DNA from 4 places in the Paenibacillus sp. FSL R7-0128 genome. Region 1 is predicted to be linked to each of the others. Evidence: riboswitches for the same ligand, from Rfam matches in the RefSeq annotation. Region 1 holds a riboswitch; each other region holds the start of a gene.
What was found. A riboswitch is a leader RNA that binds a small molecule or an ion and turns the genes downstream of it on or off. The one in region 1 is predicted to bind thiamine pyrophosphate.

Region 1 (7,920 bases):
CCATCGTGGTCTCCAGCGGATTCACCTGATGCTTCACGCCTGACTTTTGAATGACCTCTATAGCCTTGTCCACGTAAGGGATGGAATCCTCGTTGTTCGGTGTCTTGGGAATTACCTGAATGCTGAGCAGTGTGTTAGCCATGATGAATCCTTCCTCTCCAAGTTAGGTATAAGATTCCCGCCATGCGGGCTCATTATGATTCCGGCAAAAATTCATTCGTAAACGTACTCTCCGCATCCAGCGGCTTATCCAGCAGCTTCAGGCCGTACATCCAGTCGGCGTAATTCTTCCAGATCTCAAGCTTCTGCTCACCCCAGCGCGGGGCGTCGTCCTTGTATTTCGGGCTAAGCCATTTCTGGCTGGCCAGCACCAGCTTGGGGTCCAGATCAGGTACAGCATCAGACAAGACCGTCGCGGCTTCTTCCGGGTTATCGATAGCATACTGATACCCCTTGGACGTAGCCTTAAGGAAGGCCTTCACCACTTCAGGATGCTCGGCGATCTCCTTCTCGCTGGTGGTCAGCACCGGTGTGTAGTAATCAAGCTGCGGCGCATAATCCTTAAGATACAGCATATCCAGCGGCTCGCCGCGCAGCTCGGCCTCTACCCCGGTCCACGCATAGAAGATCCAGGCGAAGTCAATATCCCGCTTCACAGCTGTGAAAAAGTCCGCTTCGCCGATATTCACCAGCTTCACCTTGGAGACATCCCCGCCTTCGGGGTCCATAATCGCTTTCATGGCGGCCTGCTCCGCAGGGGAGCCCCAGCCTCCGTACGTTTTGCCTTCAAAATCCTTCGGCGTCTTAATATTGCGGTCCTTCGGAGCCGCGAAGCCCGAGGTATTATGCTGAATGATTGCAGCAATCGACACCAGCGGCACATCCTGCAGGCGGGCCAGGGTCAGCGCCTCCTGGGCGCTGATGCCGAACTGGGCTTCGCCGGAAGTGACCATTGTATCCGACCCGGCAGCGCCTGGCTGTACAATCTGTACGTCAAGACCTTCCTCCGCGTAATAGCCCAGCTCCTTGGCTGCATACAGGCCGGTATGATTCGTGTTCGGCGTCCAGTCCAGGGCAATCTTGACCGGAGTCAGCGCCTTAGGTGCATCTGTGGGTGCGGCTGCGGTTGCATCAGGTGCAGCCGTACTGTTCCCGGCAGCAGGTGCGCTGGCCCCCGCATTGCCGCTGTTGTTCCCGCCGCCACATCCCGCGACCGTGAGAACCAGCATGGAACTGAGCAGCAGCATTACTGTTTTTTTGACTCCCATTTCTCTTTTTCTCTCCTTCCAGCAACCCCTGGTCTTCAGAGCTTACAGAAACCCTATTCCTGTACATCCATATAATCAAAAAAGCGTCCCGAAGATCGGGACGCCAGTTACTTGCGTGAGGGGAATTCAGCTTCAGTACCGCTTAAGGCACTGTGCCGAATGAAGATTCCTACGCTGGCATTATCCAGATCAGGTATAAGGGTCAGTATCTTGTGGGATACAATCTCAGCCGGCCAATTCCAGCACCCCTGGTTCTATAAAGTTCACGGGTATTGCTATGTTCTTACGGTGTATTATAGACGGCAGCTTCGACATTGTCCACCCTCTGTGTCTTAATCCCTCGTATAATGCCGCTTCTTGCGGCGGCTGCGGATGCCGTTCCAGATCTCTCTCAGCGTTAAGCCGACACTGACGGTGATCCCCGAGAAGGTCAGGAACAGAGCCAGATACTCGAACGCGGAGTACTCCAGCATTTTGCTCCAGTCGATCTGGCCCTTCAGATCCTCGATGACCTGATTCATCCCGTATATCCCGCTGATGACCGTAAATACGGTGAGCACCATCAGGAGTGTATCCCGCCGTTTGGCCTGGAATTTGTCCTGGTACTGGAACAGGTCATTCAGGGTCATTTTCACCTCATCGAACAGAGCATCATTGCCATATACCTTACGCAGTTGAAAAAAAATCTCCCGCCCCTGCGACTGTGAAATCAGCTCCAGGAAGTAGAATTTGGCCGAGAATTTGTTGATCAGGAAGATCAGATTCTCGATCTCGTCGTTATCGTGGTTGATGCGCAGCCGGGAGTGGAGGTTGGCGAGCTTCAGTAGCACGATTTTATGAAAAATACTCAGCAGCATTCCGTAATAATATTCGCCGTACATCTGGCTGATCAGGCCTGCGGCAATCTCCGGCTTCGCCCGGCTCACGCAGCAGAAGGTCTGCTCATTGGTCATATAGTAGGTGTCCGGTCCCCAGCGGCTATAGCAATGCTCCCGGGTGTACTGCTTGATATAGTCTGGATCACTTGCACTCATGTAGGGGCTGCCGTCGATGGTCAGACCATCCACCTGAGAGGCACGGTAGAGCATTTCGACACTGATCTCTTCCTCATCCTCCGGGAGATTAACGCCGTAGAAGGCCTGCACCAGCATCCGTTCATCGACGAAGAAGGGCAGGGTCTCGAAATAATTGCCATTGGTCTCCGCAGGATCGAGATACGGCTCCAGCCCGGCTGCCAGATGCCTGAACACGAAGTCCTCCACCCGGGCAAAAGACTTCTTATGACAATGGATGAAGGTATGCTCATCCTGAACACTCACATCCTCCAGGTTGCGGAACCGGTCGGCGAATTCCAGCACCATGCTGAAGGGGAGATTCTCCTCCTCAATAGCCACTCTTACCGTCAGAAAGCCCAGCTCGAACGGGCAGAGGAACACATCGGTCGACAGCACGCGGAAGGGAACCGTCTGAAAGGGCATTTGCAGCCCGCACAGCAGATCATTGGCCCGGGAAAAGCGGCGGAAGGAATCCCTGTCCTTCTCACGCGGAAACAAGACATGGGCGGCAAACGGAAGATAGCTGCGCTCCATTTTCTCATGGGATACACAGTGGCTCTCTCCGTAATAGGCATGCTCCAGTTCCTTGTTCTCAAGAAAAAAACGCGTAAATCCATCCTTCTGTAAACTCTCAATCAGCTCTTCATCGACCTCGGCCTTGATGGAGAAGGGGAAAATGAATTGCAGCAAGGCGGTATGCAGAGTGGGCTCGGAATGCGGTATAGCCATGGGTGGGTTCCATCCTTATTCGCAGAATATGGACCTTGTAGCTTCAATTACCCGATTCTCCAGGCGGTTACGCTCAGCACGAATAACAGCGCGGCAAAAGCGGCCAAAAGTCCTGAGGTCTGGGCGATCTGCAGATGATCCATGGACCAGCCGGTCAGCAGCGGCAGCACTGCGCCGCCAATTCCGCCGGAGGCGATCATAATGCTGGGCGTGGATTCTTCCGCGCCGGGCAGCAGCTTGCTGGAGAAGACCAGCGCGATCGAGAAGATGCCGGACATGAACAGGCCAAGCAGCAGGATGATCGCAAAGGCGGCAAGCCGGTGACCGGCGAACGGGAAAATAACGAGCAGCAGCAAAGCGGCAAAGCAGCTGACGAGCACATAGATGCGGTAGGAAATCTTCTCGGCGATGACACCGGCGAACAGTCTGCCCGCCGACATGGCCAGCCAGAAGAAGGTCACCGTGAGTGCAGCCGCGGCCTCGCTCATGCCCAGCTTCGCAATGAAGATCGCCGGCATGAAATTCACCAGGCTCATCTCAGTGCCTACATAGAGAAAGAAGAACAGAATGAACAAGCCCAGCACGACCCATTGCTTGCCCTTGTAGGGCAAGGACAACCGTCTGGTGGTTCCCGCTTCCGCTGCCGCAGCGCGGTCAGGGCGGGCAGGCCGCTCATTCAGCGCGCTGTCCAGCGGGCCGAATCTGCTCTTCGCCCAGAAGAGCAGCGAGAGGAGGGAGAAGGCGGCAACGATCAGGAAGGCCAGCCTCCACTGCCCTGCGGCAATCAGCGGACTGGCCGCCAGCGGCATGAGCAGCGCCCCGACACCGAACAGCACCTCCAGCCGGCTCATGGCAACCGCCGTTCCTTCGGTGACTGCGGCTATAATAATCGTGCCGATGACGGCTTCGATCATCCCGAAGCCGAACCCTGCGGCTACGGCAATTACGTACATCCAGCCCCAGGGCGGGAGGAAGGCGTAGGTAATCTCGGCGCTGAACAGCAGGCCGGTGGCAATCAGAATGCCGCCGCGCTTGCCGAACCGCCGGTTCAGCAGCGGCGAGACCAGTACGCCGGCCAGGAAGCCCGCGAACTGGCTGAAGATCAGCTCGCCCCCTGCACTGTAGCTGCGGTCATAATGCTGGAGCAGCACTGGAAGAATGGAGCCCAGGACGACATGGGCGAGGCCGATTACGAAATAGGAGAGACAGCCGATCCAGATTAGTTTTTTCAAGAATAAGACTCCTTATGAATCAATTTATGAACAGATGGCGGGATTCAGAATGAACGGGAAGGGTACACTATATTAGGCACAGGTTAATCATAAATCCAAACCGTGGACGTGAATATATAAACTTATATTCACATGAATTTGAAGGGAGCTGTGACGTCAATGGATAACAAAGAGCTGGAGAAAACAATCATACAGGTGCTGGACGATAACAGGTTCGGTTCCTTCGGCACGATTGAGGCCGGTAACAAGCCTAAGGTGCGTTACATGGCGATATTTCATGACGGACTGTCCATCTATCTGGCAACTAACCGCAAGACTCATAAGGTAGAAGAGCTTCAGGATAATCCGAATGCTAGTCTCTTGCTTGGCTATGAACAGGGCGGCGGTAAGGATGTACTGGAGATTGAAGCTACAGTTGCTGTGACGAAGGATGATAGCTTGCGCTCTAAGGTATGGAATGAATCCCTGGAGAAATGGTTCAAGGGACCGGATGATCCCGATTATGTCATTCTTGAGCTGTCCCCTTCGCGGATTGAATATATGGGCAAGAACGGTGAGCACGGGGTATGGCAGTCTTAAGCGGTTGTCTCCGGTAAAAGGATGGCAGTGGCCGGTAACGGATAAGTTCCGCCTAAGCCTAAGTACTATATAGTCCGGCAATCCGGGCCTCTTAGGAACCTTCATGGTTCATAGGGGGCCCTTTCTGCTGCTGCTTTTCGGATTGTGCCGGAGGAATCATGATATAATGACCTCAGGTTATCGACATCATGAGGCGGAGGGGATTGCCATGAACTGTGTTGATTGTGCTGACATCGACCCGATTGAGGATCAAGGGGAGCTGAAGCTCCGCCCCTGCTCTGATCCGCTGGCTGCTGCCATCCGGAATGCCGGTTATGAAGTATTTCAGACAAGCAAGACCTGTATCATTCCATATCATAGTAAGGAAGAGCTGTTGAAGCTTATAGAAATGCTTGTGGCGGCTAAGGACATAGCGGACTCCTTATCCGTATGCGTTAAGAGCAAAGGTGCTCCTGCGGCTCCGGACCGGTGGCTGACCTTCGATCAGCTGAAGGTCCGCTTCGCTAACGAGAATCTGGTGTCCATCATTATGAGCCATGATTTTTGCAGCCACATGCAGCCGATTGTGAATTTCAGCGAGGAGATTGTCGGCTTTGAATTTCTGCTGCGCCCGCTGCCCCAGGGCAGTTATTTTCAGCCCTATGAGCTGTTTGAGATTGCCCGGCGGACAGGATTTCATTCCTTCCTTGACCGGGCCGCCCGGATCTCGGCGATCGAGACCGGCAGTAAGCTGCTGCCTAAGGGCATCAAGCGGTTCATTAACTTCCTGCCCTCTTCTATTTATAATCCCAAGTATTGTCTGACCCATACCTTCGAGGCGATCCGGAGGCTGGACCAGGACCCGGAGGATTATGTATTTGAAGTTGTGGAGACCGAGCAGATCAGCGATATTGCCCATCTGCGCGCCATCTTCGCTGAATACCGCCAGCAGGGGATGCGCGTTGCGCTGGATGATGTCGGCGCGGGCTACTCCACGCTAGAGCTGATGTCCCTCCTTCAGCCGGATTATGTCAAGGTTGACCGTAGTCTGATCAGCTTCTGTGACCGGGATGAGGGGAAGCAGCGGATGCTTAGGGAGATTATCTCCAGGGCCGGAGAATTCGGTGCAAGCCTGCTGGCCGAAGGCATTGAACGCCGTGAGGAATTCCTGATCTGCCGTGATCTCGGTATGGACTTGGGACAAGGCTATCTGTTCGGGCTGCCGGAGGATAAGCCGCCGGGAAGGTTCGGAATTACGGCCTGAACAGCAAGTATGATTCTCCCCGGATACCGGCAGACCTCAAGACTGCCGGTATCCGGGGATTTGTGATGTCACTTGGAAGGAAGAAAGGACGGTTAACAACGTGAGTGTAACCCTATTGTACGTAGAAGACGACCGGGAGATCGGCAGTGTCGTAGCTGCAGATCTGCGGGAACGGGAATATGCTGTGCGCTGGCTGGAGAGCGGAGACGGGGCGCTTGAAGCTGCAGAGGGCTGCCAGCTTGCGATTCTGGATGTGATGCTGCCGGGGCTGGACGGCTTCACCGTCGGCCAGCGGCTGAAGCGGGCTTATCCGGAGCTGCCGGTTCTGATGCTCTCGGCGCGCACCTCCATTGACGATAAGCTTCAGGGGCTGGACTTCGCGGATGATTATCTGACCAAGCCGTTTCATCCCGATGAGCTGGCGGCGAGAATCGAGGTTCTGCTGAGAAGAAGCGGCGCTGCCGCGCCCGCTCAGTTGACCCTTAAGCATCTGGTTGTCATACCGGGGAGTAGTGTGGTCACGGAAGCTGCGACCGGACGGGAGATTATGCTTACCGGTAAGCAGTTTCAGATCTTCTCTTATCTGCTGCGGCATCTGGGCCAGATTCTGACCAAGGAGCAGATCTATGAGGCGGTCTGGGGGGAGAGCTATATCGAAGGCGACAAGACGCTGATGGTACATATCCGTTATCTGCGCGAGAAGCTGGAGCTTGATCCGGCCGCGCCGGAGATTATTGAGACGGTCCGGGGGATCGGCTACCGGGTGAGAGGGTGAAGGGGGCAGGGCGTTTCCAGCTGCTGCACCGTTCGCTGCTTTTTCGTTATCTGCTGATTATTGTAGCTGCACTGCTGTTCGTGCCGGTTGTTATTCCGCTGACGATTGCCGTATACAGCATCTTCGCGGGGGCTACTCATACAAGTCCACCCAAGGAGTATGAACAGTATTCCAGTATAGATAAGCTGGAGATTCTGTGGCATGAGGAAGCGCGCAAGCTTCTTGGTGAACCCCCGGCGGATATTACCAAGCGGCTGTCGGCCTTAGGTGAAGCCTATCCGTTGTCGAGAATATTCTGGGTCGATCCTGCGGGCACAACACAGCTGGTTACAGAGCCTTCAGGACCGCCGCTGCTCTTGACGGGAGAGGCTCCGGCTGTTCCCGCCCAGTGGAGCGCCGCTGAAGCGGTATCCTTCATGAAGGACAGTGCGGCGCTGAAGCCGCTGGCGATTGTCGCTTTTATAGGAGACCGGGCAGAGGCCGCAGAGGGCTTCATGGTCATGCAGATTCCTGAGGATATTACGGAAAGCAAATATGCGGCAGGACTGGATAAATGGTATACGATTGCCATGCTGGTGTTCTTCCTGCTGTTCATCACCAGCTCCTGGTTCTTCTTCATCATGATCCGCAGAAGACTGCTGCGGCTGCAGACCGCTATGGTGTTCACCGGGCAAGAGGGCTTGCCGCAGATTGTTCCGCCGGGGAAGCCGGATGAGATCGGGCGTCTGGAGGAAGCCTTCAATACCATGGTGACGGAGCTTAAGGCAGGCCGTGCCAGAGAGGCGGAAGAAGAGGCGCTGCGCAAGCGGCTGGTGGCCGATCTGTCGCATGATCTGCGGACTCCGCTGACCGTCATTCGCAGCCACCTCCATGTACTGGGCAAGGAGCCGTTGTCACCGCATGGCCAGTCCTCCCTTGAGCTGATGGATCAGCGGATTGAGAGCCTTGGCATCCTAATTGAGAACCTGCTGTCCTACAATCTGCTGAACAGCGGACGCATTGCGCTGCACCCGGAACGCCGGGATGTGCTGAGACTGGT
Region 2 (7,920 bases), 3.0 Mb from region 1:
CTGCCAGACCCACCTTGTCCAAGAGTGCCAGTGCCTTGCTGCGCGCTTCCTCCTTGGAACGCTTTTGCACCGTGATCTGTCCCTCCATGACATTGCCGATCGCCGTCATATGCGGGAACAGATTATAGGACTGGAACACCATTCCTGTCTGCTGGCGCAGGGACAGTACGGTACGCTGTGGAATTTTGGCGCCCGGGGTGAAATCCAGCTTAATCGTGTTCAGCGTAAGACTGCCCTTGTCAGGGGTCTCCAGCAGGTTGAAGCAGCGCAGCAGCGTGGTTTTGCCGGAGCCGGAAGGTCCGATAATGACCATGACCTGGCCGTGTTCAACGGCGAGATCCACACCTTTCAGCACCGCAAGCGGCCCGAAGGACTTATGTAAATCGCGTATTTCAATCATGCGTATGCCTCCTTAACCTTAACTGGCCGAATACCGGTCCAGCCGCTTCTCCAAGTAATTCTGCAGCGCCGACAACACGGAACAGAACAGCAGATAGAACAACGCCGCTTCGCAATACAGCAGCAGGGGTTCATAGGATGTCGCCACAATCTGCTGGGCTTTTCGGAAAATCTCAACATAAGTAATACTGGCCGCAAGCGAAGTATCCTTGACCAGGCTAATAAAAGAATTCGATAACGGCGGAACCGACACACGGGCCGCTTGAGGCAATATCACCCGGCGCAAAGCCTGCTTCCGGCTCATTCCCACCGAGAACGCGGCCTCCCACTGGCCTTTGTGGATAGACAGGATGGCAGCCCGGACAATCTCGGAGGAGTAGGCCCCAACACTGAGCGTGAACCCGATGACAGCGGCGATGAACGGATCAAGCACAATCCCGGCAGCGGGCAGTCCATAGAAAATAATAAACAGCTGCACCAGCAGCGGCGTTCCCCGAATCACCCATACGTAGAAGCGGGCGATCAGCCGCGGAAGCCTCCAGGAGGACAGCCGGGCAAGTGCCGTAATTACAGCCAGCAGCAGGCCCAGGATGAATGATACCAGTGCTAACGGAAGGGTAAAAGCCACCCCTGCTTTGAACAGAGGCAGCAATGAATCGAGAAATATTTGTATTTGGCGGTCATCCATCATTTCGATACGTCAGTGCCGAAGTACTTCTCGGAGATCTTAAGGTAGGTTCCGTCGCTTTTCATAGCGGTCAGTGCTTCGTTCACAGCCTGCACCAGCTCGTCATTCCCTTTCAGGAAGACTGCGGCACTATGCGAGCCTTCGGCAATCTCATCCACCTGCTTGATCTTGACATCCGGCTTCTGCTTCTTCAGATCTAGGAAAGACAAGCCGTCATTGACAGTGGCGTCAATCCGTCCGGAGAGCAGCAGATCAATCGCCTGGTTGAAGCCTTCGGTAGATACGATCTCGGCACCGTTGTCTGTGGCGATTTTGCCGAGGTTGCTGGTGAGCGACTGGCCGGCTTTTTTACCCTTGAGATCAGCGAATGTCTTAATATCCTGATTATCCTCCGGCACGATCAGCACAGCCTTGGAGACAATATACGGATCAGAGAAATCATATTTCACTTTGCGCTCATCGGTGATAGAGACTTCATTGAAGATCACATCGAAGCGCTTCGCATCCATCCCGGCAAAAATCCCATCCCATTGCGTCTCAATGAACTCCGGCTTCACACCCAAGCGCTTGGTGACTTCTTCGGCGATCTCGACATCGAAGCCCGTCAGCTTGCCGTCTGCATCATGGAAGGTGAACGGTGCGTAGGTCCCTTCCGTTCCGATGCGCAGCTTGCCGCTGGCTTTGACGGCTTCCAGGCTGTTCTGCTCCCCGGAAGCTGCACCCTCTGTAGCCGCAGCCGTAGGTTCAGCCGGAGTGTTGCCGCCCGTTGCTGTCTTGTCCGTATTGTTGCTTCCGCAAGCCGCAGCCGTGACCATGGTCAGGAGCAGCATAATAGTTAGACTTAGTTTTTTCATTCGATGAATCCCCTCTCGTATCTTCTTCTCTTCAGGCACCGTAATTAGTGGCAAAATGAATCGTAACACCGGGGTGTTACCTGCGTCAATAACTTTTTCCGATTATATGCATCGGATTTATATTGTATTGATTTTCCATAGCTTAGCTTGCCCCAAATTCTGCTCCTGCATCAGGATATTCAGAACAGAAATCAACAAAAAAAAGCGACCCTCCGGCAAAAGGAGAATCGCTGCTCTATGGATGTTACAAGCTCTGCTTCTGTGTGGGCATAGCTATACGTGCATGATTTCCGGTGCCGCCTTTTCCTTGGAACGCTCAGCTCCGGAATGGCGGCCCCGGCGCAGCAGCAGTCCAAGGACCGCACCGCCAAGCGCGACAAACATCATAATGTGGAACGTGTCCGCGAAGCCCTGCGACAATACCGTCTGCTTAGCCAGCAGCAAGGCATCCTGCGAAGCGCCTGCGGTACTCTTTCCGGCAGCGGCAGCGGCCTCCTGCATCTCGGTACCGCGCGCCGTTGTTCTTGCCGTCAGAATCGTAACCAGCGTCGAGACGGCCAGCGAGGTAATCACCTGCTGCATCGAATTCGTCAGCGAGGTTACCCGGTTCACCAGATGGCTTGGCGCCTTGTTGAGCAGATGCGTATTCATCGGCATCATCATCATACCCATTCCGGCCCCGCACATGATCAGCGGAAGGATCAGGTCGCGGCTCTGCGTGGTAAGATCCACATGGGAATACTGGAATAACGCACCGGAGACCAGACTGAGACCGCAGACCACGAGCCAGCGCACACCGATCCGGTCGAACAGTATTCCGGCAATTGGCATCATCAGCCCGGAAGCGATCGCTTGCGGCAGCAGCGTCAGGCCGGTATCAAATGCGCCGAAGCCGCGGGCCTGCTGCAGAAATTGCGGGAGCAGGAATAACGCGCCATATAAGCCGAACTGGGCAATCCACTGCACGATGATCCCTGTCGTGAAATCAACGGATTTCAGAATCCGCAGCTCCAGCAGCGGTGTCTTGGAGCGCAGTTCAGCGATGACAAAAGCGATCAGCGCCACAGCGCCCAGCAGCAGCCCGATCAGCGTCTTCTCAGAGGTCCAGCTCTGCGCGCCCTGGCTGACCCCGTAAGTGAGCGAAGCAAACGCCAGCGGGCCAAGAACCATACCGAGCTTATCCATGCCGGGCACGCTGTTCTTCGCCGCATTCGGCAGCTTGCGCAGTCCGATCAGCACAGCAATGATGCCAATCGGAATATTAATGAGGAAGATCCAGCGCCAGGAATGGTATTCAACCAGCCAGCCCGACAATACCGGACCAATAGCGGGTGCGAACAGGACGGGAATGCCCATAATCCCCATGACAACGCCAACCTTACTTTTGGGAGCCAGTCTGTACACATAGGCCATCCCGACAGGGAGCACACAGCCGCCGCCAAGTCCCTGAATGACCCGGAACACAATCAGCCATTCGGCGCTGCTTGGTGTAGCGCACAGAATCGAGCCTATCGTAAACACAATTACCGCCGTCAGGAAGACCGTCTTGGCCCCGAACCGGTCAGACAGCCAGCCTGACAGCGGAATAACTGAAGCCTGAGCCAGCATATATCCGGTAACTACCCACTGCAGCGTATGCAGGTCCGTCTTGAAATCCACCACCAGCCTGGACAAGGCTACATTCATCGCCGTACTGTCCAGCACAACCATAAATACTCCGGCAATAATGGCCAGCAGCGGAACCAGAATGCTGGACAGCCGGAAATCGGCTTCCTGCTTCAAGGTCTGATCCATGTCTCTTCTCCTCCTGAGCTGTCCGCGTTCTACATTGACCTGCGGGCAGATTGTTCTATATAATGAGTGAACGGACAACTGTCCGTAAGTGCAATTCATAGTCTACGGACAATTGTCCGTTGTGTCAATTCTTTTATTTATTTTTCTGTAAATCGCTGATTTATTTCTGAAAGGGGTTCTCATGAAAAAGCCAGACACCGATGCTGCACAGCTCCCGCGCTCAGCTCCGCAAGCCAAAGAATCCGCTCCGCCCGAGTCCGCCGATCCTTATGTACAGCGGATTCTTGAAGCTGCACGCCAGTTGTTCACCGAGAGCGGACTTGAGGCAGTCAGCATGTACAGCATTGCCAAGCGGGCAGGCATAGGACAAGGCTCCCTGTACCGCCGCTTCACGGACAAGGGTGAGATCTGTTCTGCACTGCTGAAGGGCAGCGCAGATCAATTCCTGTCCGGGCTGGAGCAGCAGGTGGCTGCCAGTGCCGGTGAAGCTCCGGCTCTCGCTCAGCTGCAGAGCAGCATTGAGCAGATTGCCGATTTCATTGAGCAGTATGCCGAGCTGCTGAATATGATCAAAGCCGAGTTCACAGGTAAGAAGCAGCTGACCCAGTTTGAGCATCCTTTTTTTCAGCGGCTGGGGGTGATGATGACAGAGCTGCTGCAGCGTGCTGCGGAGGGCGATGAGATTATTGACATTGATCCTGCCTTTGCGGCCACGGCCTTAATCTCTGTTCTCAGCCCTGATCTGTACCTGTATGAGCAAAAGCGGCACCACTCCTCCAAGTTGGACATCTCCCGGGGCATCGTCACCTTGTTCGTGACCGGTCTGGCGAAGCGCTGACCGCCTGCTCTTTACAAGAGGGGAATTTGTGGTATATTAAGTAGCAATTACGAATTCAATAACACCTGTTAATTCACTAGGGGAGTCGGCCGACTGAGACGGAGCTTAAGCTCCGGACCCTTTGAACCTGATCTGGATCATACCAGCGGAGGGAAGTGGAGCAGAATGTATCAGTGGTTCCCGTCACAGGGCCGCAGCCGACTGTACCTTCCGCCCCATTCATTGCCTCCGGGAATGAATGGGGCTTTTTTGTGCTCCTCGCAGGTTCTATTTCAATCCGGGGAGGCTTGTACATAGTCTTATGATCAACATTAGCAATCTATCCTATGCTTTCGGGACCGGTTCGTCCCGGACACCCGTCTTCTCAGAGCTATCCATGAATGTGCAGCGCGGCGAATTCATTTCTGTCGTAGGCGGAAGCGGATGCGGCAAAAGCACCTTGTTCAAAATCATCGCCGGCCTGCTGGAGCCGGACAACGGCAGGATTACGCTGAACGGAGCCGAGTCCGCTACAGCAGCGAAGAGGCTGGGCAGTGTGGCCTACATGCCGCAGCAGGATCTTCTCCTGCCTTGGCGGACCGTGCTGGACAACTGTCTGCTGCCCTGGGAACTCAAGCGCAGCCGTCCCAAAGCGGCCGCCGTGGCCGAGATTCTTACCCTGCTGCAACGCTTCGGCCTAGAGGGAACCGAAGGGGCTTATCCCCAGGAGCTGTCCGGCGGGATGCGCCAGCGCGTGGCGGTCCTCCGCACCGTGGCGGCGGGGAATGACCTGCTGCTGCTCGATGAGCCGTTCGGGGCGCTCGATGCCATTACCAAGCGCTCACTGCAGCGCTGGCTGCTCGAGTTATGGGCGGAGTTGGACAAGACGGTGCTGTTCATCACCCATGATCTGGAGGAGGCTCTGCTGCTCAGTGACAGAATCTATCTAATGACGGGCAGTGGCGGCGGCGGGATGCAGGAATTCCCAGCCGGTCTCCCCCGTCCGCGCCATCACAGTCTGAACTATCTACCGCAGTTCGCCGCCCTGCGCCAGGAATTGGAGCTGAAGCTATATGAGAACCGCCGCTCCTAGAAGATTGCTCCAGCACTACGGTCCGGCTTCCCTGCTCGCCCTGCTGACGCTTGCAGTCTGGGAGACTGTAGCCCGGCTGGGCCTGGTTCCTCCCTTCATTCTTCCGGCTCCGTCTGCGGTCTGCAAGGCCTTGCTGGAGGAACGCCGCCTGTTATTCGGGGTGCATCTGCCGGCTACACTGCTTGAGGTACTCACGGGCTTCGCACTGTCTGTGGTCTGCGGCTGCCTGCTGGGAATCGCCATGCACCTGTTCAGTCCGCTGGCCAAGGCGCTGTACCCGCTGCTGATCATCAGCCAGACGGTTCCGCTGATCGCGCTCTCTCCCCTGTTCATCATGTGGTTCGGCTACACCCTATGGAGTAAGGTCGCCGTTGTCTTCCTGACTGCTTTCTTCCCGGTGGTCATCGGCACCTATGACGGCTTGTCCAAGAACACGGACGCCTACCGGGAGCTGCTGCTGACATATGGCGCGAACCGCTGGCAGATTCTCGGGAAGGTGGGCGTTCCGCTGGCCCTGCCCTCTTTTTTCTCCGGACTGAAGCTGTCGGCTGTGTACTGTGTGATCGGTGCAACCATTGGGGAATGGCTTGGAGGCAGCCAGGGGCTGGGCTATTTCAGCCGCAGAATGGCAGGGAATCTCCAGAGTGCCAAGATGTTCGCCGCTGTTGTCTTGTTATCCGTGCTCGGTATCCTGCTGTTTCTGGCTGTCGCCGCACTGGAGAAGATTATTCTGAAGAAAAGAGGACGTTATTCATGACTACTATCCGCTATTTCCGTTATCTGCACCATGTGATTTCAAGGCCAACCGTTCTACTGTCTGCTCTGCTGCTCTGTATGCTGCCCGTCCTGGCAGGCTGCACCAATACGAACAGTCCGGCGGCCTCCGGCTCTTCGGCGGGGACTACAGCCACTTCTGAAGCTGGGACTGGAGCCGAAGGCGCAGTCCATAAGCTGACGATTATGCTCGACTGGTATCCCAATGCTGTCCACTCTTTTTTGTATGCGGCAGAGGCTGAAGGCTATTTCGCTGAGGAAGGTCTGGAGGTTGATATTCAGATGCCGGCCGATACCAATGATGCGCTGAAGCTTGTTGCTGCGGGAAAGGTGGACCTGGCACTCAGTTACCAGCCGCAGGTATTGATGGCACGGGGGGAGCAGATTCCGGTCAAGTCGATTGCTGCGCTGGTGCGCCACCCGCTGAATCATCTCATGGTAGCTGCAGACAGCGGCATCACCCGCCCGGGAGAGCTGTCCGGCAAGCAAGCCGGATATTCCTCCGTCCCGTTGTATGAAGCCATGCTGAACACGATGGTCAAAAGCGACGGCGGGGACCCTTCCTCCCTCAAGCTGGTGGATGTCGGCTATGAGCTGATCCCTGCTCTCTCCACCGGACGGGTGGATGGCATTATGGGCGGGTTCATCAACCATGAACAGCTGATTCTGGAGCAGGAAGGCCATCCGGTCCGCTCTTTCAATCCTGTGGATTACGGGGTCCCGGATTATTATGAGCTGGTGCTGGTCGCCAGTGAGCAGGGACTGCAGGATTCACAGGGCTTTTATCACAAATTCGTGGATGCGATCAGAAAAGGCCAGCAGTATACTGCCGATCACCCGGATGAAGCGCTGAAGCTGCTGCTTACCCATCAGGAGGATACCGCACCGCTGGATGAAGCCATTGAGCAGCGCAGTCTGGAGATCCTGCTGCCGCTGATGGATGCCGGTTCCCAGCCCTTCGGCTATCAGGACAGCGCATCATGGGAGAAGGTGAACCAGTGGCTGAGCGAGAACGGACTGCTGGCTGCCGAAGTGGATGTTAAGAATGCTTTTATTAATTTCTAATTACATCTTTCAGGAGGAATTCATATGTCTTATCTGTCAAAAGTACGCCAGGCGAACCCGCTGGTGCATAATATCACGAATATCGTAGTTGCTAACTTCACAGCTAATGGGCTTCTGGCCCTGGGAGCTTCGCCGTTCATGGCCGATGCCATTGAAGAAGTAGCGGATGTCGCCGCCATGTCCGGCGCGGTTGTGCTGAACATCGGTACACTGAATGAAGCTGCCATTGCTTCCATGATCGAGGCCGGAAAGGCTGCGAACCGCCACCATGTACCGCTCGTGCTTGATCCCGTTGGAGCCGGTGCTACCGCCTACCGCACGGATGTTACAGCTAAGCTGCTCAGTGAGCTACAGCTTACTGCGCTGCGCGGCAATGTGGCCGAGGTTGCCAATGTGGCCGGGGAGAGCTGGGCTAGCAAAGGCGTGGATGCCGGAG
Region 3 (7,920 bases), 2.0 Mb from region 1:
TTTTTCCAAAGAGGGTTACCGCCTTTAATGAAATTGATTACAGTTCTGCGCCACAGCCGTAACCTTGTACCTGGAGAACCCATCAAGCTGGTTTCACCTGTCGATCATTTGCCCCTGAAGCCGGCTGAGCGTGCGGACGTATTGCCGACCGACATTAAGTTTTGGCAAAAGGACTATAGCGGGCAGGATTGGGATTATGGTCACGTGTTTAAATTCACCCATAGCTTCTATGACCATTTGCAGCGTGTAGAGCACAAGAAAGAGTCGTATATTGAAAAATTCCGGTATACGCTAATTCAATAAAACAGCGTCAGTCTATGGACATTACTCTCGTCCATGGCTGACGCTGTTTCTTTGTTTGAGGTCCTGTTACTTAAACACCGGCTCGCGGAACTGGGCCAGCTTGGCGGCGGAATCCTTTTCGACATCGGCATGGAGGCTGTTGCCGTGCGCATCCATGGTCACGATCGCTGCGAAGCCGTCCACCTGCAGATGCCACATCGCCTCAGGAATACCGAATTCCATGAAGTCTACGGCGTTGACCTTCTTGATACATTCTGCGTAATACTGCGCCGCACCGCCGATTGCATTGAGGTAGACGGCGCCGTGCTCCCCTAAGGCTTTGAGGGTCTTGGGTCCCATACCGCCTTTGCCGATTACAGCGCGGATGCCGAACTTCTTAATAATATCGCCCTGATACGGCTCCTCGCGGATACTGGTCGTCGGGCCAGCCGCCTTCACATGCCAGCCTTCATCATCCTTCAGCATGACCGGGCCACAGTGATAGATGACGGCACCGTTCAGATCGACAGGGGTGTCATGATCCATGAGGTATTTGTGCAGGGCATCGCGGCCGGTGTGCATCTCGCCAGAGAGGATCACCACATCGCCGACGCGCAGGCTGCGGATATCCTCCTCGCTGATCGGTGTGCTCAGGCGGATCTCGCGCGAGCCGCCTGAGCCAGCGGAAGCTGCCGCAGCCGGTTCAGATCCTGCCCCATTCCCTGAAACGGCTGCATCCGAAGCTGCTTCACCCGTCCCGGATACAATAGCCGGTGCCGCAGGAATCGTAGCATCCTCTGGCACCACGCCGGAAGCTGTCCGTTCTGCCGCAGCTACACCCACAGGTTCAGCAACCGGCTGCGGTGCAGCTTCCCCCTCAACAGATATCCCGGTGCCGCTCTCATACAGCCAATCCTGAATGTCACCAGTAGCCGGATGAACCAGAATGCCCTGGCGGCGGAAGGCCCAGCAGTTATAGGCTACAGAGACAAAGAAGCTGGCAGGCAGCCGGTTCATTACCCCGATTTTGCAGCCCAGCAGCGTCACTTCACCGCCGAAGCCCATCGTGCCGATTCCGAGCTTATTGGCATTCTCCATAATGTAATTCTCCAGCTTGCCCAAATCTTCATTAGGATTCACATCCTCAACCTTGCGGAACAGCTGCTTCTTCGCCAGCTCATAGCCCGTGGTACGGTCACCGCCGATGCCTACACCAATGAATCCTGCGCTACAGCCCTGGCCCTGCGCCTGATACACGGAATGCAGGATGCACTTGCGGATACCGTCGAGGTCGCGTCCGGCTTTGCCGAGTCCCTCCAGCTCTGCCGGAAGGCTGTACTGGATGTTCTTATTCTCGCAGCCGCCGCCCTTCAGGATCAGCCGGACGTCAATGCTCTCTTCCTCCCACTGCTCGAAGTGAATCACCGGAGTGCCTGCTCCCAGATTATCCCCGCTGTTCTCGCCGGTTAGCGAATCCACGGAATTGGGCCGCAGCTTCCCGTTCTTCGTAGCGCGGATAATTGCGCTGTGAATATCCTTCTTCATCTCTATCTGATTCACGCCCACCGGCGTATGGATTATAAAAGTCGGCATCCCCGTATCCTGGCAGATCGGTGATATTTGCTGCTCCGCCATCCCGATATTCTGCGCTATCGTGGTTAGTGCCAGTCCGGAGCGTGTCGCCCGGTCTTCCAGCGCCCGCCCTCTGGCCACTGCCCGGCGCACATCTCCCGGCAGGTTCGTGGAGGTCTCTACAATCAAATTATAAATGCTCTCTTCAAAATGCTGCATCTTCATTCAGTCTCCTCTCCATCTGGTTCAAGCGGCCCTAACTCTGGTACAATTAGTTACTATAATAGCACATTAAGCTGCTCATGAAAGGGGTTACTTCAAAATTGAACTACCATTTCTCCGCCTATCTCTACCGGCTGCAATATATCCAGCGCTGGAGCCTCATGCGCAGCACCGCCCCGGAGAACGTGGCGCAGCATTCATTCCAGGTCGCCCTGCTGGCGCACATGCTGTGCACCATCGGCAATGCCCATTTCGGCTGCTCGCTGAACGCCGACCGCGCATCCACAATGGCGCTGTTCCACGACGCCACCGAGGTCTTCACCGGCGACATCGCTACGCCGGTGAAGCATGACAACTCGCGTCTGCTGTCCAGCTTCCGCGAGATGGAGCAGGTGGCCGCCGACCGGCTGGCGGCCATGATCCCGCCGGAGCTGAGCGCAGTCTATGCGCCGCTCCTGCAGCCGCACACCAGCCCGCCCGGCTCCGAGGATGCCGGACTGCTCCGCTACGTCAAGGCAGCGGATGTGCTGGACGCTTACCTGAAATGCGTCTGGGAGGTCGCCGCAGGCAACCGCGAATTCGCCGCTGCCAGGGAGCAGACCGCCGCGAAGCTGCATGTGCTGGAGATGCCTGAGATGGAATATTTCCTTAAACACATGGCTCCGGGCTTCGAAATGTCGCTGGACGAGCTGTCTTCCAGTGCGAGTCAGGGACAGTCTGCCGTAGAGCCTGAATCTATAGAGTAAATAGAGTACAGCATTTGTATATGTTGGCTCCTAGCGTTGGCTGATATACTTACGTGTTAACAATGCTATGCGAATGCCTCTCTTAAACGGCCCGCATTTTCTCCTTCCGCACCAATTGTGTTCGGTTTTTCGCACATATTGGGCCCCACCCAGCCTTCTCGTTAGCGATTGTGTTCGGTTTTTCGCCTACATTGGGTCCACCAGCCTTCTCGCTAGGGATTGTGTTCGGTTTTTCGCCTACATTGGGCCCACATGCAACTTATAACCCTTATACAATGCAAATAACCCGCCATGAAGCGGGTTATTTGCATATGGTCAGGTTAAGTTAGACACGGTTAGTCTAGTCAGCTTAAGTTAGACACGGTTAGTCTGGTCAGTTTAAGTTGATTCGCTTAGTCTAGTCAAGTTAAGTTCATTCGTTTTTCCTGATCAGTTTAAATTACATCCGGTTTGGTCACATCAGGCTCAACCAGATTCAGCCTGCCTACCTCAACCCAAGCGGCTCGGACAGGATATCCCAGTCCTTGAATACCGGCTGGAGTCCTTGCGAACGCAGCATCTCGGCCATCTCGTTCACGCTGCGGTTGTCCGAGATTTCAAACTGCGGCGTTCCCCCTTCCAGGGAATGTCCGCCCACTTCGGTGGATACCCCTGCGGACATCTTCGTGATGCCGAGCTGGACCAGATGATCGCGCAGGGCCGCAGGCTCCCGTGTAGACAGCGAGATGCCGGAGCGCGGCAGAAATAGGCGGTAAGCCAGAATAATCTGCACCAGCGCACGGTCGGTTACATCGCTTGCGGGATTGAATTCGCCTAAGTAAGGCCGGAACCGGGGAGTCGACAGCCCGATTTCGCATTCCGGGTACTTGTCCTGCAGATATCTCGCATGCAGCGCAGTGGCCAGCGCCTCCTGGCGCCATTCGTACATGCCAAGCAGGGCTCCGATATTCACCGAACGGAACCCGGCTTGACAGCCCCGTTCGGGAGCGTCCAGACGGTTGCGGTAGACGCGTTTGGGTCCTTTTACATGCAGCGCACGATAAGTTTCCTGATGGTAGACCTCCTGATAGAGCGTCAGACCGTCCACGCCAGCTTCTCTGAGCTCAGCATATTCTGCTGTCGAGAGCGGATTCACTTCAATGCTGACGGAGGCAAAATAGCGGCGCAGCACATTCACGCAGTCCCTCACATAACCGGCCGGACTGTCCCTGCGGGATTCTCCGGTCAGAATCAGAATGTGGCGCAGGCCTGTGGCTGCGATGGTCTCCGCTTCCCGGGCGACCTGCTCCAGCGTCAGTTTTTTGCGCGGAAAATCATAAATAGAACTGAAGCTGCAATACGTGCAGTGATTCACGCAAAAATCAGCCAGGTACATCGGTGTAAACAGCTGCATCACATGGCCGAAATGCGTACGCGTTAAGCGGTGCGCCTTCTGCGCCATCTCCTCCAGATAAGGCTCCGCTGCCGGTGACAGCAGTGCCATCAGCCCCTCTTCATCGACCCGCTCTGCACGAAGCGCGCGCTTCACATCCTCTGCCGTATACCGGCTCCATAACGCTTCGTAAGGCAGCTGCTCCAGCCGGGTCATCGTCTCATAAAAGCTCATAACCGTTCTCTCCTCCCTATTCCATCTGTCAGGCCAAGAACCCGGTCAACGGTGAAGAGGCTGCCGCCGTCTCTTCCACAGGCCCCAGTCCGGCGAGATAAGCCTTGCGCCCTGCGGCTACCGCGTCACGGAAGGCTTCTGCCATCAGCAGCGGATCCGAGGCGGTGGCAATCGCTGTATTAAGCAGCACCGCTGCGGCCCCCATCTCCATCGCCTCAGCCGCCTCGGACGGTCTGCCGATTCCGGCATCCACGATCACCGGCAGATTCGTCTCGGAGATCAGAATCCGGATCAGTTCCTTGGTCTGCAGTCCGCGGTTGGACCCGATCGGCGCTCCCAGCGGCATCACGGCCGCAGCCCCCGCTGCCTTCAACCGCAGGGCGGCGGACAGGTCAGGACTCATATACGGAAGCACCACGAAGCCCTCTGCTGCAAGGATCTCGGTCGCCCGGATGGTCTCGGTATTATCCGGCAGCAGATATTTCTGGTCGTTGATGACCTCAATCTTCACCCAGTTCCCCAGCCCCGCCGATCTCGCCAGCCGGGCAATCCGTACTGCTTCCTCTGCGGTGCGCGCACCGGAGGTATTAGGCAGTAAGGTCATATGGGAAGGAATATGGCTGACAATATTGTCACTGCTCTCCGGGTCCACCCGGCGCAGAGCAACGGTAATGACCTGTGAGCCTGATCGCGTAATCACCTCGGGAATGAGGGTGTTGCGGCTGTATTTTCCGGTACCAATGAACAGTCTGCTGGTTAGAGTCACTCCGCCAATCATCAATGGATCTTGCATGTTAACGCCTCCTGGGATAAGTCTTCGTGTTCAGCCTCCGCCTACAAAATGAACCAGCTCCACCCGGTCCCCCTCACTGAGCAGTGTTTCTCCGTAAACCTCTCTGCCAGCAAGCTCACCATTCAGCTCGACAATCACCAGCTTACCGGCCCACTCGGGCCGGGAGAGCAGATCCTCCAGTGTCCGGCAGCTCTCTTCGATTCTTTGCCTCTTTCCGTTAACGGTCACATTCATGCCTGTTCACCTCCTGCTGTGCCCTGTGTTTGAGCCATATCCAGCGCTTCAGCCAGCTCCGCTGCCCTGTCCCTGTGGACCGCTTCCCTGTACGCCATGGCCGCTGCCACCGGGTCCGGGGCTCCGCAGATCCCCGACATGACAGCAATGCCAGCCGCCCCTTGGGCCAGCACCGCTCCGGCATTACCCGGGGTAATCCCTCCAAGCGCAATCAGCGGGATGCGGCTCCAGCGGACAGCCTCGGCCAGTTGCGCAAGTCCCCGTGCCTGCTGTCCGGGCTTACAGGCCGTCGGGAAAACATGCCCGTAGAGGCAGAAGTCTGCTCCCCGCCTTCCAGCCTCCGCCGCCTCTTCCCGCGAGTGTACCGACCTGCCGATCCGCAGGCCCGGTGCAAGCCCGCGTGCTGCGGCTGGCGGAAGGCTATGCCAGGCCAACTGTACACCGCCTGCCCCAGCGGCCAAGGCAATATCGATCCGGTCATTAATGACCAGCTTCGAAGGCGGAACCCCGGCCTGAAGCATCTGCTGCGCCGCCGCCAGCAGTTCGCGGGCGGACATGGCTTTTTCCCGGAGATGGATATAATCCACCATGGGATGTACCGCCGCAGCCAGCTCCGCAAGCTTCTCAGGGTGGAGCCGACCGTCTGAGATGACATGAATTTCGTGCAACGCCTTTCCCCCTCCCGTCTGTCCCAGCTCACACTACACCTCTCCACAACACAAAAAAGACCGCCCCCGTAAAGGAAGCAGTCTGGAATAGAAACAGGAATACCGGTATTAGCCGTATACCCCCGCTGCAATATTCGTTCTCCACTTCCCTACGCTGGTATAACCCAGATCAGGTTCAAAGGGTCCGAGCAGATACGCCCGTCTCAGCCTTGCGGCTCCCCTAGTGATCGTTCTATGCGGTTGTTTGGCCTTGCTTTTTGTATATTAGCATATAATTCCTGTTAGAGCTATTCTTTCGTAGATTTTACTTCAATTACAAAAGCCACGGATGAACTCCCTTCTGAAAATTTACCATCCTCGGATGTCCAGAATGCTGATATGCCGTAGTAATAAACGCCTTGTTCTTTTGGAGCATTAAAAGAGCCGTTCTTCAATGGAATTTGCACTTCTTTATCATCGACAAATTGCTGAACGGTTAACCCGCCGGGTGCCGGTTTATAAGTAAAAGCAACATCGATCCCCCCCTCAGGGGCTATAACAGTGGGAGTAACCCCCTGTACCAAGGATTGTCCTCCTGTATAATCTGCACATCCTAATTTTCCCCAGCAATAGCTGCCTTGGGTAACCGGAATTTGGGTTTTCCCGGAAGTAACAAGGGGTAGCGGCGGCGATTCCTGTGTAATTCTAATCCCAATGCTTTTTGCATATCCTTCCAATCTTGTGTTTTCCACAACTCTCCCTGCAAAAGGAGTCCAATAAATGAACACTACCAGAAAAATTAAAATCCCCGCTGCAGATAGAATGAATCCTTTTTTTCTAAGCATCCCTATCCCCTTTTCATATCAAATTATCTAAATAGACGGAAATATATTGTAATAGTTACAAGCGCAGAAAAAAAGCCTGCCGGCAAGCGGTTAGGCTTTTTTAAAATAAAATTTATATGTTGCACACAAATCTGCATCCAGATCTTATTCTGCACCCATTATCCGTTGACAACCTCGCCGCCGTTCACATGCATCACCTGTCCGCTCACATAGGAGGAATCGTCCGAGGCCAGGTATACATACGCCGGTGCCAGCTCTTCAGGCTGCCCCGGGCGCTTCATCGGCTGGGTGCCGCCGAACTCACTGACCTTCTTCGCGTCAAAGGTGGACGGAATCAGCGGGGTCCAGATCGGTCCGGGCGCTACCGCGTTCACGCGGATGCCCTTATCGGCCAGATTCATTGACAGCGAACGGGTGAAGCTGAGAATGGCTCCTTTGGTGGACGAATAGTCCAGCAGCTGCGGGCTGCCGCGATACGCCGTGATGGAGGTCGTGTTAATGATCGTAGCGCCTTTTTTAAGATGAGGCATAGCTGCCTTCGTCAGGTAGAACATGGAGAAAATATTCGTCCGGAACGTACGCTCCAGCTGCTCCGCTGTAATGTCCTCAATATGGTCCTGCGGATGCTGCTCCGCCGCATTGTTAATCAGGATGTCAAGCTTGCCGAGTCCTTCAACGGTTTGGCGAATCAAGCTCTGACAGAAGCATTCGTCCCCGATATCCCCGGCGATCAGAATACACGTTCTGCCCTCCTGCTCCACCTGGCGCTTGGTCTCTTCCGCATCCTCATGCTCGTTCAAGTAGGAGATCACCACATCCGCGCCCTCCTTGGCAAAATGCACGGCAACCGCACGCCCGATCCCGCTGTCGCCTCCGGTAATGAGCGCGGCCTTGCCCAGCAGCTTGCCTGCTGCCTTGTACGCAGGTGTCTCAAACTCCGGGAGCGGGTTCATCTCACTCTCAATTCCCGGGC
Region 4 (7,920 bases), 340 kb from region 1:
AGGGCGGTGAAGAATTCCCGCCCCCGAAGGTCGATGACCAGCGCCACCTTGGCGATTTTACCCTTGGACTGCTCAATCAGCTCAGCGAATTTCGGGATTAGTACAGGCGGAAGATTATCCACGCAGAAGAACCCCAGATCCTCCAGGCTCTGCACGGCAATCGTCTTGCCCGCACCCGACATGCCTGTAATGATAATCAGGGTGGCATGGGCGGGCAGGGTTTGCTCGAGGTCGGTCATTACAGCATCCCTCCCTATGATTAGTATATGAATAATTCCGGTCTTTTAAGAACGCAGCAGCAGGCCTGCCGCACCAATAATACCGGCGTCATTGCCAAGCGCTGCAGGTACAATCGTAACACCGGTCTGCAGAGGGGCAGGCGCCAGCTTGGCGAATACCCGGCGGACTTCATCGAACAGAATATCGCCTGCCTTGGAGACTCCGCCGCCGACGATGAATACTTCAGGGTTCAGGACCGCTGCAACGGAGGCCATTGATTTGCCCAGGTAGAAGGCCGCCCGGTTCACAATCCGCAGCGCAGCTTCATCGCCTGCCTTGGCGGCATCGAATACTTCCTTCGCAGCGATTTTTTCAACGGTGGACAAGGAGGTCCGGTCCCCGCGTGCTACAGCATCGTTCGCCATACGGATAATGCCTGTCGCTGAGGAAACGGTTTCCAAACAGCCCATGTTCCCGCAGCCGCACTGGATCGCTTCCAGATCGGGCACCACGGAGATATGTCCAAGCTCGCCGGCCAGACCGGCAAATCCCTGATACACCTTACCATTAATGATAATACCGCCGCCGACACCCGTACCGAGCGTATAGCAGACACAGTTCTCTATGCCGCGCCCTGCACCGCTCCAGGCTTCGCCCAGTGCAGCCACGTTGGCATCATTGTCTATTTTGACTGGCTTGTTCAGGCGACCCTCCAGAATGGAGCGGATCGGCACATCTCTAAATCCTATGTTGGGCGCAAGGATGATGATACCTTCACGAATATTCGTAAATCCGGCCAGTCCCGCACCGACACCAGCCAGCTGGTCCCAGGAGTACGGAGAGTCCTCCACAATCTGGCGTACATACTTCTCGATATTATCGATGACAGCATCGACGCCATCCGCAGTCCCTGTCGGACCTTCGTAAGTGTGCAGCAGGCTTCCCTCGGCATTACAGATTCCAACCTTAATCGTGGTACCACCTAAATCCACGCCAACGTAGATATGTTCAGACATGTTACAAGCCACCTTTTTCTATGCTAAAATAGTTAATCCTACGTACCCACTATAATAGAACCCTCCCCTGCGGTCAAGGAAAGGCGATACACCCGGGGCAATGGACTTCAGTTCTTATTTGTTAACAAAAAGACTTTCTCACCAGGCAGGCAAGAAAGTCCGTTCATTCTCTTCTATTGTAGGGTGCCAGATACCTTAATGCTATTCGGACAAAATCCGCTTCTGGCCCTCAAGGGCACGGATCGGTGCGATATTCTGGGTGAATTCCAGCGTCCCCATATAACGGCCTCCTGCATCCCGCACGGCGAAATAACGGATATAGATGAATTTATCCTTGATGTTAATCCAGAAATCTTCGGCATCCTTCACTCCGGCTTTGAAATCAGCCAGCAGCTTCTCAACAACATGCACACTTTGCGGCGGATGGCAGTTCTGTACGGTGCGGCCGATAACGGCCTTCGTCCGGGCGAAGATCCGTTCCTTGCCATGCGAGAAGTAGCGGACGACATCGTTCTCGTCGATAAAGGTCAGATCCACCGGCAGATGATTCATCAGCGTCTCGAGCTGGTGTAGCGACAGCAGCCCGGTCTCGAACCGGATGAAGCCCTGCGGGGACAGGCCTTCCCCTTCTTCCGCCGGAACATCAGCACCCTCAGGCTCCGCTGCACGTTCCGGTATCCATTCCTGGTCGGGCGCAGTCAGGCAGAAGCCGATTTCATCGCTTTCGCGGGCGATTTTGACCCACTCATCCTCAGTCAGCTTATCAAGCGCCATCGGGAGCAGAATATTCTCTTCCTTGAAGATCATCTCATTGACTTCCTTAATGATCTCCTCCAGTGCGGCTGTAATCTGCCCGCTGTCTCCGTTATAGGCGCTAAGCGCCTTCTTGGCTTCCTTGATCATATTGCGGATTCCGTCATCCACTCCCCACATTACCTTCGTAGGACCGTATATGCCGTACTTCTCCAGGTAAGGGAAAAGCAGATTCTCCTTGCGGCTGTAGTGCTTGTCGAGATCCAGCAGCAGACTCAGGTCCTCCAGCAGCTTATAGATAATCTCATCGCTGGCGTTCTTCTTGAACTTATCCGCATGCAGCTCCAGCCGGAAGTTGACCAGACGTTCGATCTCCCGGTTCTCCAGCTTGAACGTATGCACGGGATGACCGGGCTGCTCCTCAGGCTTAGAAGAACGGTGGATCTGTTCAATCGAGCCCTTGAAGATTGCCGTATGCACGGAGCAGAGGCGCTGTACTTCCTCTACCGGAATGCCTTCCTCGGTCATCAGAGAGTGCTCCATGGCGGAGATTTCCTCCACCGTAACATCGCCTACCGCTTCTTCAAAACGCGCCTTAACCTCCTCCACGCTTTTGCCCGCATGCAGCTCCTTGATGATCTCTCTCAGCATAGCCTGGCGGCGTGTCTGTTCCGGAATATCGACCTCGCGGTTATTAATCAGTTCGCTCATCACAATCTCTCCTTCTATTCTATAATCTCGAAACCATGCTGCTGAAAGGCCAGCCGAACGGTTTCCAGCTCTATTTTCTTTAATTTCATTCCTTTGGAGAGGGTCATAAATCGTCCTGCAGTCTGCAGCATTCCAGGCTTCGCAATATCACGAAAACCCAGTTCCACCATGATCTCAACAATTTCCGGGTGCCTGGTTACCAGCTCAAAGACCGATTCATCCAGCTTCAACGCTTTGCTCATCCTTTTGCACACCTCACTAATGAGAATTCTTCTCAACACCAGCTTAGCATAGGGTACAGAGGTGAATTGTGATTGTAATCACTAACTACAAAAAGACTATCCCCGCCAGCCATTCAGCTTGTGGGGATAGCCTCAGAATAATACGTTTACGCTGTAATCACGGCCTCTCGGCCATGAACAACGTACCTACATATAGATTAGGTCATGCAGCTAAGTTACAGTGATTGGCTCCATCTATGGGAATTCCGGATATCATGCGAAATCCGCATGCTGCAGAATTTAGGGCCGCACATCGAGCAGAAATGCGCCTGCTTTGCCCCCTCCGCAGGCAGGGTCTCATCATGATACGCCTGCGCCCTTTCCGGGTCCAGGGAGAGATGAAACTGGTCGCGCCAGCGGAACTCGAACCGCGCCTTGGACAGCGCGTTGTCCCGGTCCTGCGCACCCGGATGTCCCTTGGCGAGGTCTGCGGCATGTGCAGCAATTTTGTAGGTAATGACTCCTTCGCGCACATCATTCTTGTCAGGCAGGCCTAAATGCTCCTTAGGTGTAACGTAACACAGCATTGCCGTTCCAAGCCCCCCGATTATCGCTGCCCCGATGGCCGACGTGATGTGATCATAGCCGGGTGCAATATCCGTAGTTAGCGGACCGAGGGTGTAGAAAGGGGCTTCGTGGCAAATCTCAAGCTGCTTGTCCATATTCTCCTTGATCTTGTGCATTGGCACATGGCCCGGACCTTCTACCATAACCTGAACATCGTGCTTCCAGGCAAGCGCCGTCAGCTCTCCCAGCGTCTCCAGCTCGGCGAACTGAGCTTCGTCATTGGCATCAGCGATAGAGCCGGGACGCAGGCCATCCCCCAGCGAGAAGGCCACATCATACGTCTTCATAATCTCACAGATGTCTTCGAAGTGTGTGTACAGGAAGTTCTCCTGCTGATGGGCCAGGCACCAGGCAGCCATAATCGATCCGCCCCGGGATACAATGCCTGTCATTCTCCGGGCAGTGAGCGGAATATAGCGCCGCAGCACCCCGGCATGAATGGTGAAGTAATCCACCCCCTGCTCCGCCTGCTCAATCAGCGTGTCGCGATAGAGCTCCCAGGTTAAATCCTCAGCTATACCGTTCACCTTCTCCAGCGCCTGGTATATGGGCACTGTCCCGACCGGCACAGGAGAATTGCGGATAATCCACTCCCGGGTGGTATGGATCTTAGAGCCGGTGGAGAGATCCATGATGGTATCAGCCCCCCAGCGGGTCGCCCACCGCATCTTCTCCACCTCCTCTTCAATAGAAGAAGTGACCGCCGAATTTCCGATGTTGGCATTGATCTTCACCAGGAAGTTACGGCCGATAATCATCGGCTCACTCTCCGGGTGATTGATATTGGCCGGAATAATAGCACGGCCCGCAGCCACCTCATCCCTAACGAACTCCGGCCGGATATTCTCCCGGATCGCAATATACTCCATTTCCGGTGTGATGATCCCTTGCCTTGCATAATGCAACTGGGTCACATTGCCGCCTGCATAGGCCCGCCTCGGATTCCTGCACAGTCCTGGATAAGCTTCTGCGGCAGCCCCTTCTCTGCGGATTCCGTTATCCTCCGGCCGGACGGCTCTTCCGGTGTACTCCTCCGAATCGCCACGCTCCGCGATCCAGCTTGAACGGTGCGGCGGCAGCCCCCTCCGAATGTCCATCTCCTCCGCGGCATCCGTGTACATACCGCTTGTGTCATAGACACGCAGCGGAGCATTTTCCTCTTCCCCGGCAACGCCTTCGGTTCTGCTGAGGCTGATCTCCCGCATCGGAACCCGGATATCCGGGCGTGAGCCCTCCACATACACTTTACGGCTTGCGGGGAATCCCGAAAGATCCACCTCTTCGTTTTTACCCATTCCTTTCATTTCAATCTCCTCCTCTTCGCTCTGTACACTCATCAGATAAGAGGTCACGCAGCAGATTGAGCTGAAGAATCTATAGATTCCTGCAAGTCAAAAAGCCGCTCCACCTGGAGCGGCTTTATTAAAGGAACAGCCAAATAAGACTGTATTCAAAAAAGGTCCGACTCCACTTTCCTACGCTGGTATGATCCAGATCAGGTTCAAGGGTCCGGAAATTCAATTTTCCCGTCTCAGCCTATTCAGGCTCCCCTAGTGGGTATCTTATCTAATTAAATACATTTTACCTGTATGGGTAATTCTTGTAAACCCGTTATTTGTCTAGCGATTCGCTCCAGTCGTGCACCATCGTGCCTTCCAGGAACTTCTCGGCATCCATAGCGGCCATACAACCGGTTCCCGCTGCCGATATCGCTTGACGGTAACGGGTATCCTGTACATCGCCACAGGCGAATACACCCGGGATGTTGGTCTCGGTGGTACCCGGGTTGACCACAATATAGCCATTCTCATCCGTATTGATCTGCCCGCCCAAGAAGGCTGTGTTCGGTGTGTGTCCAATCGCTACGAACACGCCGTCTGCCTCCACCAATTCTGTCAGACCTGTCTCATTGTTAAGCACCGTAAGGCCCTTCACTCCGGTCTCTCCTACCGTTACTTCAACCGGTGTGCGGTTCAAGGCCCAGGTTACCTTGCTGTTGTCACGCGCCCGGTCCTGCATGATCTTCGAGGCCCGCAGCTCGGGACGGCGGTGAACCAGCGTTACGCTGGATGCAAAGCGGGTCAGGAAGCTGGCTTCCTCCATGGCGGAGTCTCCGCCGCCGACGACGACAATCTTTTTATTACGGAAAAAGAAGCCGTCACAGGTCGCACAGGTGCTGACCCCGCGTCCCACATTCTCCTGCTCGCCCGGAATGCCCAGATATCTTGCAGAGGCCCCGGTTGAAATAATAACCGACTCCGCTTCCAATACACCCATTCCGTCCACTGTTACCTTGAACGGACGCTGTGAGAAGTCCACCGACTCCACCCAGCCATTCTTGAATTCAGCGCCGAAGCGTTCCGCCTGCTTGCGCATATTGTCCATCAGGTCCGGACCCAGAATCCCTTCAGGGAAGCCTGGAAAGTTCTCCACTTCTGTCGTCGTTGTCAGTTGTCCCCCCGGCTGCAAGCCTTCAATGACCAGCGGGCTCAGGTTCGCACGCGCCAGATAAATCGCGGCTGTCAGCCCGGCCGGGCCTGTTCCGATTACAATCGTTTTGTACATTACATTGGCCTCCTTACAAGTAGGTGTTCTTACAACAGCAATTGCTTCAAATACGGGTAGTGGACGGCGATAAGCCGCCGGTTCCGGGCAGCATCCCCTTGGGTCCGGGAGCAGCCGCAGGCTCCTGCTCTTCGCCGGGCGAGCCGCCGGCTTCATTCAGGTTCTCCCCGATCAGCCGCTGAAGGCTGAACAATGCCGCCTCCTGCAGGCGGTCCTCCTGCAGCGGCTCCTGCTCCAGAACTCCGCGCAGTACCTCGGACATCTCCTCGTCCTCAATCCAGCGGAGAGCCTCGGTCACCTGAAGCTTCGTAGCGGAATCGCCGTAGCGCAGCGCCCAGAAGAACGAGGCGCGCAGCAGCGGATTATTCCGCACTTCTTCAGTGAATCTGCCTGTATTGCCCTTCCACTGCTTCAGCTGCTCCTGGAAGGGCAGCTGATAGTTATAGCTGACAGCAGGCATAGGGTGTCCTTCTGCCCGGGCCTGCTGGAGCTGGGACAGGAAGAACGCCGGGACAGCGGAAGCAGGGTCCAGCTTGGCTGCCTGTCTCCAGCAGCGCAGCGCCTCATCATGTTTTCCGCTATTGCTTGCCGCCGCGGCACAGTAATGATACAGCCCGGCGTCTCCGGCGACCTCCTCGTCCTTCAGCAGACGGCGGAAATGGCTGTAAGCGGCAGCGTGCCGGCCCAGGATACCCATGGTTGTAGCCATTTTGAATACATGCTCCTGATGGAACGGCACCGTTGCTTCAAGCATACCGAGCAGCGTTTCAAGCTGTTCCTTATCTCCTGCATACTGCAGGAAGATGGCCATATTGCACAGAGCGTGCAGATTGCCGGGGTCTTGCTTCAGCACCTCATTCAGACATTCCTTCGCCTTGGCGAACCGGCCCATATAGAAATGAGCTAGTGCCAGATTATTATGCGCAGCCAAAAAATCCGGGGTACCCGCAGTGATCTCCTCCAGCAGCTCTACAGCCTGAGGGAACTTCCCCTCCTCCAGCAGACTCCGCGCCCGGTCATGCTCTACGACTCCCTCACGGCTGCGGATACGCACCAGCGGAGCAGGCCGGTTCAGCTCATATTGCAGCAGCTCCATCAGCTCTTCGGATTCGGTCATGAACTCGCCGTTAGCATCCTCTTCCAAGTAAGTGACCAGCGAGCGCTCCGCCTCTTCAAAGCTTTCCATATTGGCGAAGTTATTAGCCATGTAGAAATGGCATTCTGTCATAGCGGGGTCGATTTTCTCCAGAACATGGATAAGAATCTCGTTAGATGCGGTATAATTGCCCATCTCAGATAATATACCCGCCATATTGCAATGATTCACCGGATTATCCGGCTCATATTCAACAGCTTTGCGAAAATTTCTTAATGCCTTATCATATTGAAAGCGGTCCAGCGACCGAACGGCTCTTTCAAAGAAAAAATTGGCATCCAGAGTGACCGGAATGACATTACTGTGCTCCGCGGTATTCTCTGAAGTTCTCTCTATCATGGAAGCAAGGCACCTCCCTTGTTTCAGCTTCCCTAGCCTTACCTGTTCGTTTCCATTTATGGTCTCGGCTGTCTTCTTCACACAGTATACCACATGTGGCAACGAGATTCTCAAGTCTCAGAGAGAGAGCTAACGGGAGGGAAAAGCTCAAAAAAAGACGCGGGAGTTAAATCCCCGCGTCTCTGAACAGCTTATCTATGGAACCGCCCTCGATGATAATACGCGTGGCCTCAGCCAGCATGGGAGCTACCGAGAGCACTGCGAATCTGCTGGAATGCTCGTCCGGCAGGGCAATCGAATCGGTAATGACAAT

Region 2: it holds a riboswitch for thiamine pyrophosphate, as region 1 does, so the genes downstream of both, NST26_RS13765 (ABC transporter ATP-binding protein) here and NST26_RS01495 (ABC transporter substrate-binding protein) in region 1, are expected to answer to the same signal.
Region 3: it holds a riboswitch for thiamine pyrophosphate, as region 1 does, so the genes downstream of both, NST26_RS09750 (thiamine phosphate synthase) here and NST26_RS01495 (ABC transporter substrate-binding protein) in region 1, are expected to answer to the same signal.
Region 4: it holds a riboswitch for thiamine pyrophosphate, as region 1 does, so the genes downstream of both, thiC (phosphomethylpyrimidine synthase ThiC) here and NST26_RS01495 (ABC transporter substrate-binding protein) in region 1, are expected to answer to the same signal.

The regions. Positions count from the first base shown of each region.
Region 1 covers NZ_JBBOCD010000001.1:353,394-361,313, forward strand. The annotation lists gene NST26_RS01490 (thiamine-binding protein) at 1-142, opposite strand, end outside; gene NST26_RS01495 (ABC transporter substrate-binding protein) at 195-1,268, opposite strand; TPP riboswitch at 1,418-1,528, opposite strand; gene NST26_RS01500 (hypothetical protein) at 1,601-3,052, opposite strand; gene NST26_RS01505 (MFS transporter) at 3,100-4,284, opposite strand; gene NST26_RS01510 (pyridoxamine 5'-phosphate oxidase family protein) at 4,444-4,863, shown strand; gene NST26_RS01515 (EAL domain-containing protein) at 5,072-6,106, shown strand; gene NST26_RS01520 (response regulator transcription factor) at 6,207-6,881, shown strand; gene NST26_RS01525 (sensor histidine kinase) at 6,878-7,920, shown strand, end outside.
Region 2 covers NZ_JBBOCD010000001.1:3,357,937-3,365,856, reverse strand. The annotation lists gene NST26_RS13790 (amino acid ABC transporter ATP-binding protein) at 1-400, opposite strand, end outside; gene NST26_RS13785 (amino acid ABC transporter permease) at 419-1,087, opposite strand; gene NST26_RS13780 (amino acid ABC transporter substrate-binding protein) at 1,087-1,941, opposite strand; gene NST26_RS13775 (DHA2 family efflux MFS transporter permease subunit) at 2,215-3,735, opposite strand; gene NST26_RS13770 (TetR/AcrR family transcriptional regulator) at 3,917-4,573, shown strand; TPP riboswitch at 4,642-4,744, shown strand; gene NST26_RS13765 (ABC transporter ATP-binding protein) at 4,875-5,645, shown strand; gene NST26_RS13760 (ABC transporter permease) at 5,626-6,402, shown strand; gene NST26_RS13755 (ABC transporter substrate-binding protein) at 6,399-7,484, shown strand; gene thiM (hydroxyethylthiazole kinase) at 7,503-7,920, shown strand, end outside.
Region 3 covers NZ_JBBOCD010000001.1:2,387,267-2,395,186, reverse strand. The annotation lists gene NST26_RS09780 (hypothetical protein) at 1-303, shown strand, start outside; gene NST26_RS09775 (fumarate hydratase) at 370-2,073, opposite strand; gene yfbR (5'-deoxynucleotidase) at 2,178-2,822, shown strand; gene thiH (2-iminoacetate synthase ThiH) at 3,307-4,428, opposite strand; gene NST26_RS09760 (thiazole synthase) at 4,457-5,221, opposite strand; gene thiS (sulfur carrier protein ThiS) at 5,252-5,455, opposite strand; gene NST26_RS09750 (thiamine phosphate synthase) at 5,452-6,123, opposite strand; TPP riboswitch at 6,253-6,355, opposite strand; gene NST26_RS09745 (hypothetical protein) at 6,411-6,947, opposite strand; gene NST26_RS09740 (SDR family oxidoreductase) at 7,106-7,920, opposite strand, start outside.
Region 4 covers NZ_JBBOCD010000001.1:18,297-26,216, reverse strand. The annotation lists gene rapZ (RNase adapter RapZ) at 1-239, opposite strand, end outside; gene NST26_RS00160 (ROK family glucokinase) at 285-1,235, opposite strand; gene NST26_RS00155 (DUF438 domain-containing protein) at 1,437-2,699, opposite strand; gene NST26_RS00150 (DUF1858 domain-containing protein) at 2,714-2,941, opposite strand; gene thiC (phosphomethylpyrimidine synthase ThiC) at 3,157-4,851, opposite strand; TPP riboswitch at 5,003-5,109, opposite strand; gene trxB (thioredoxin-disulfide reductase) at 5,159-6,112, opposite strand; gene NST26_RS00135 (tetratricopeptide repeat protein) at 6,159-7,607, opposite strand; gene NST26_RS00130 (ribose-phosphate diphosphokinase) at 7,774-7,920, opposite strand, start outside.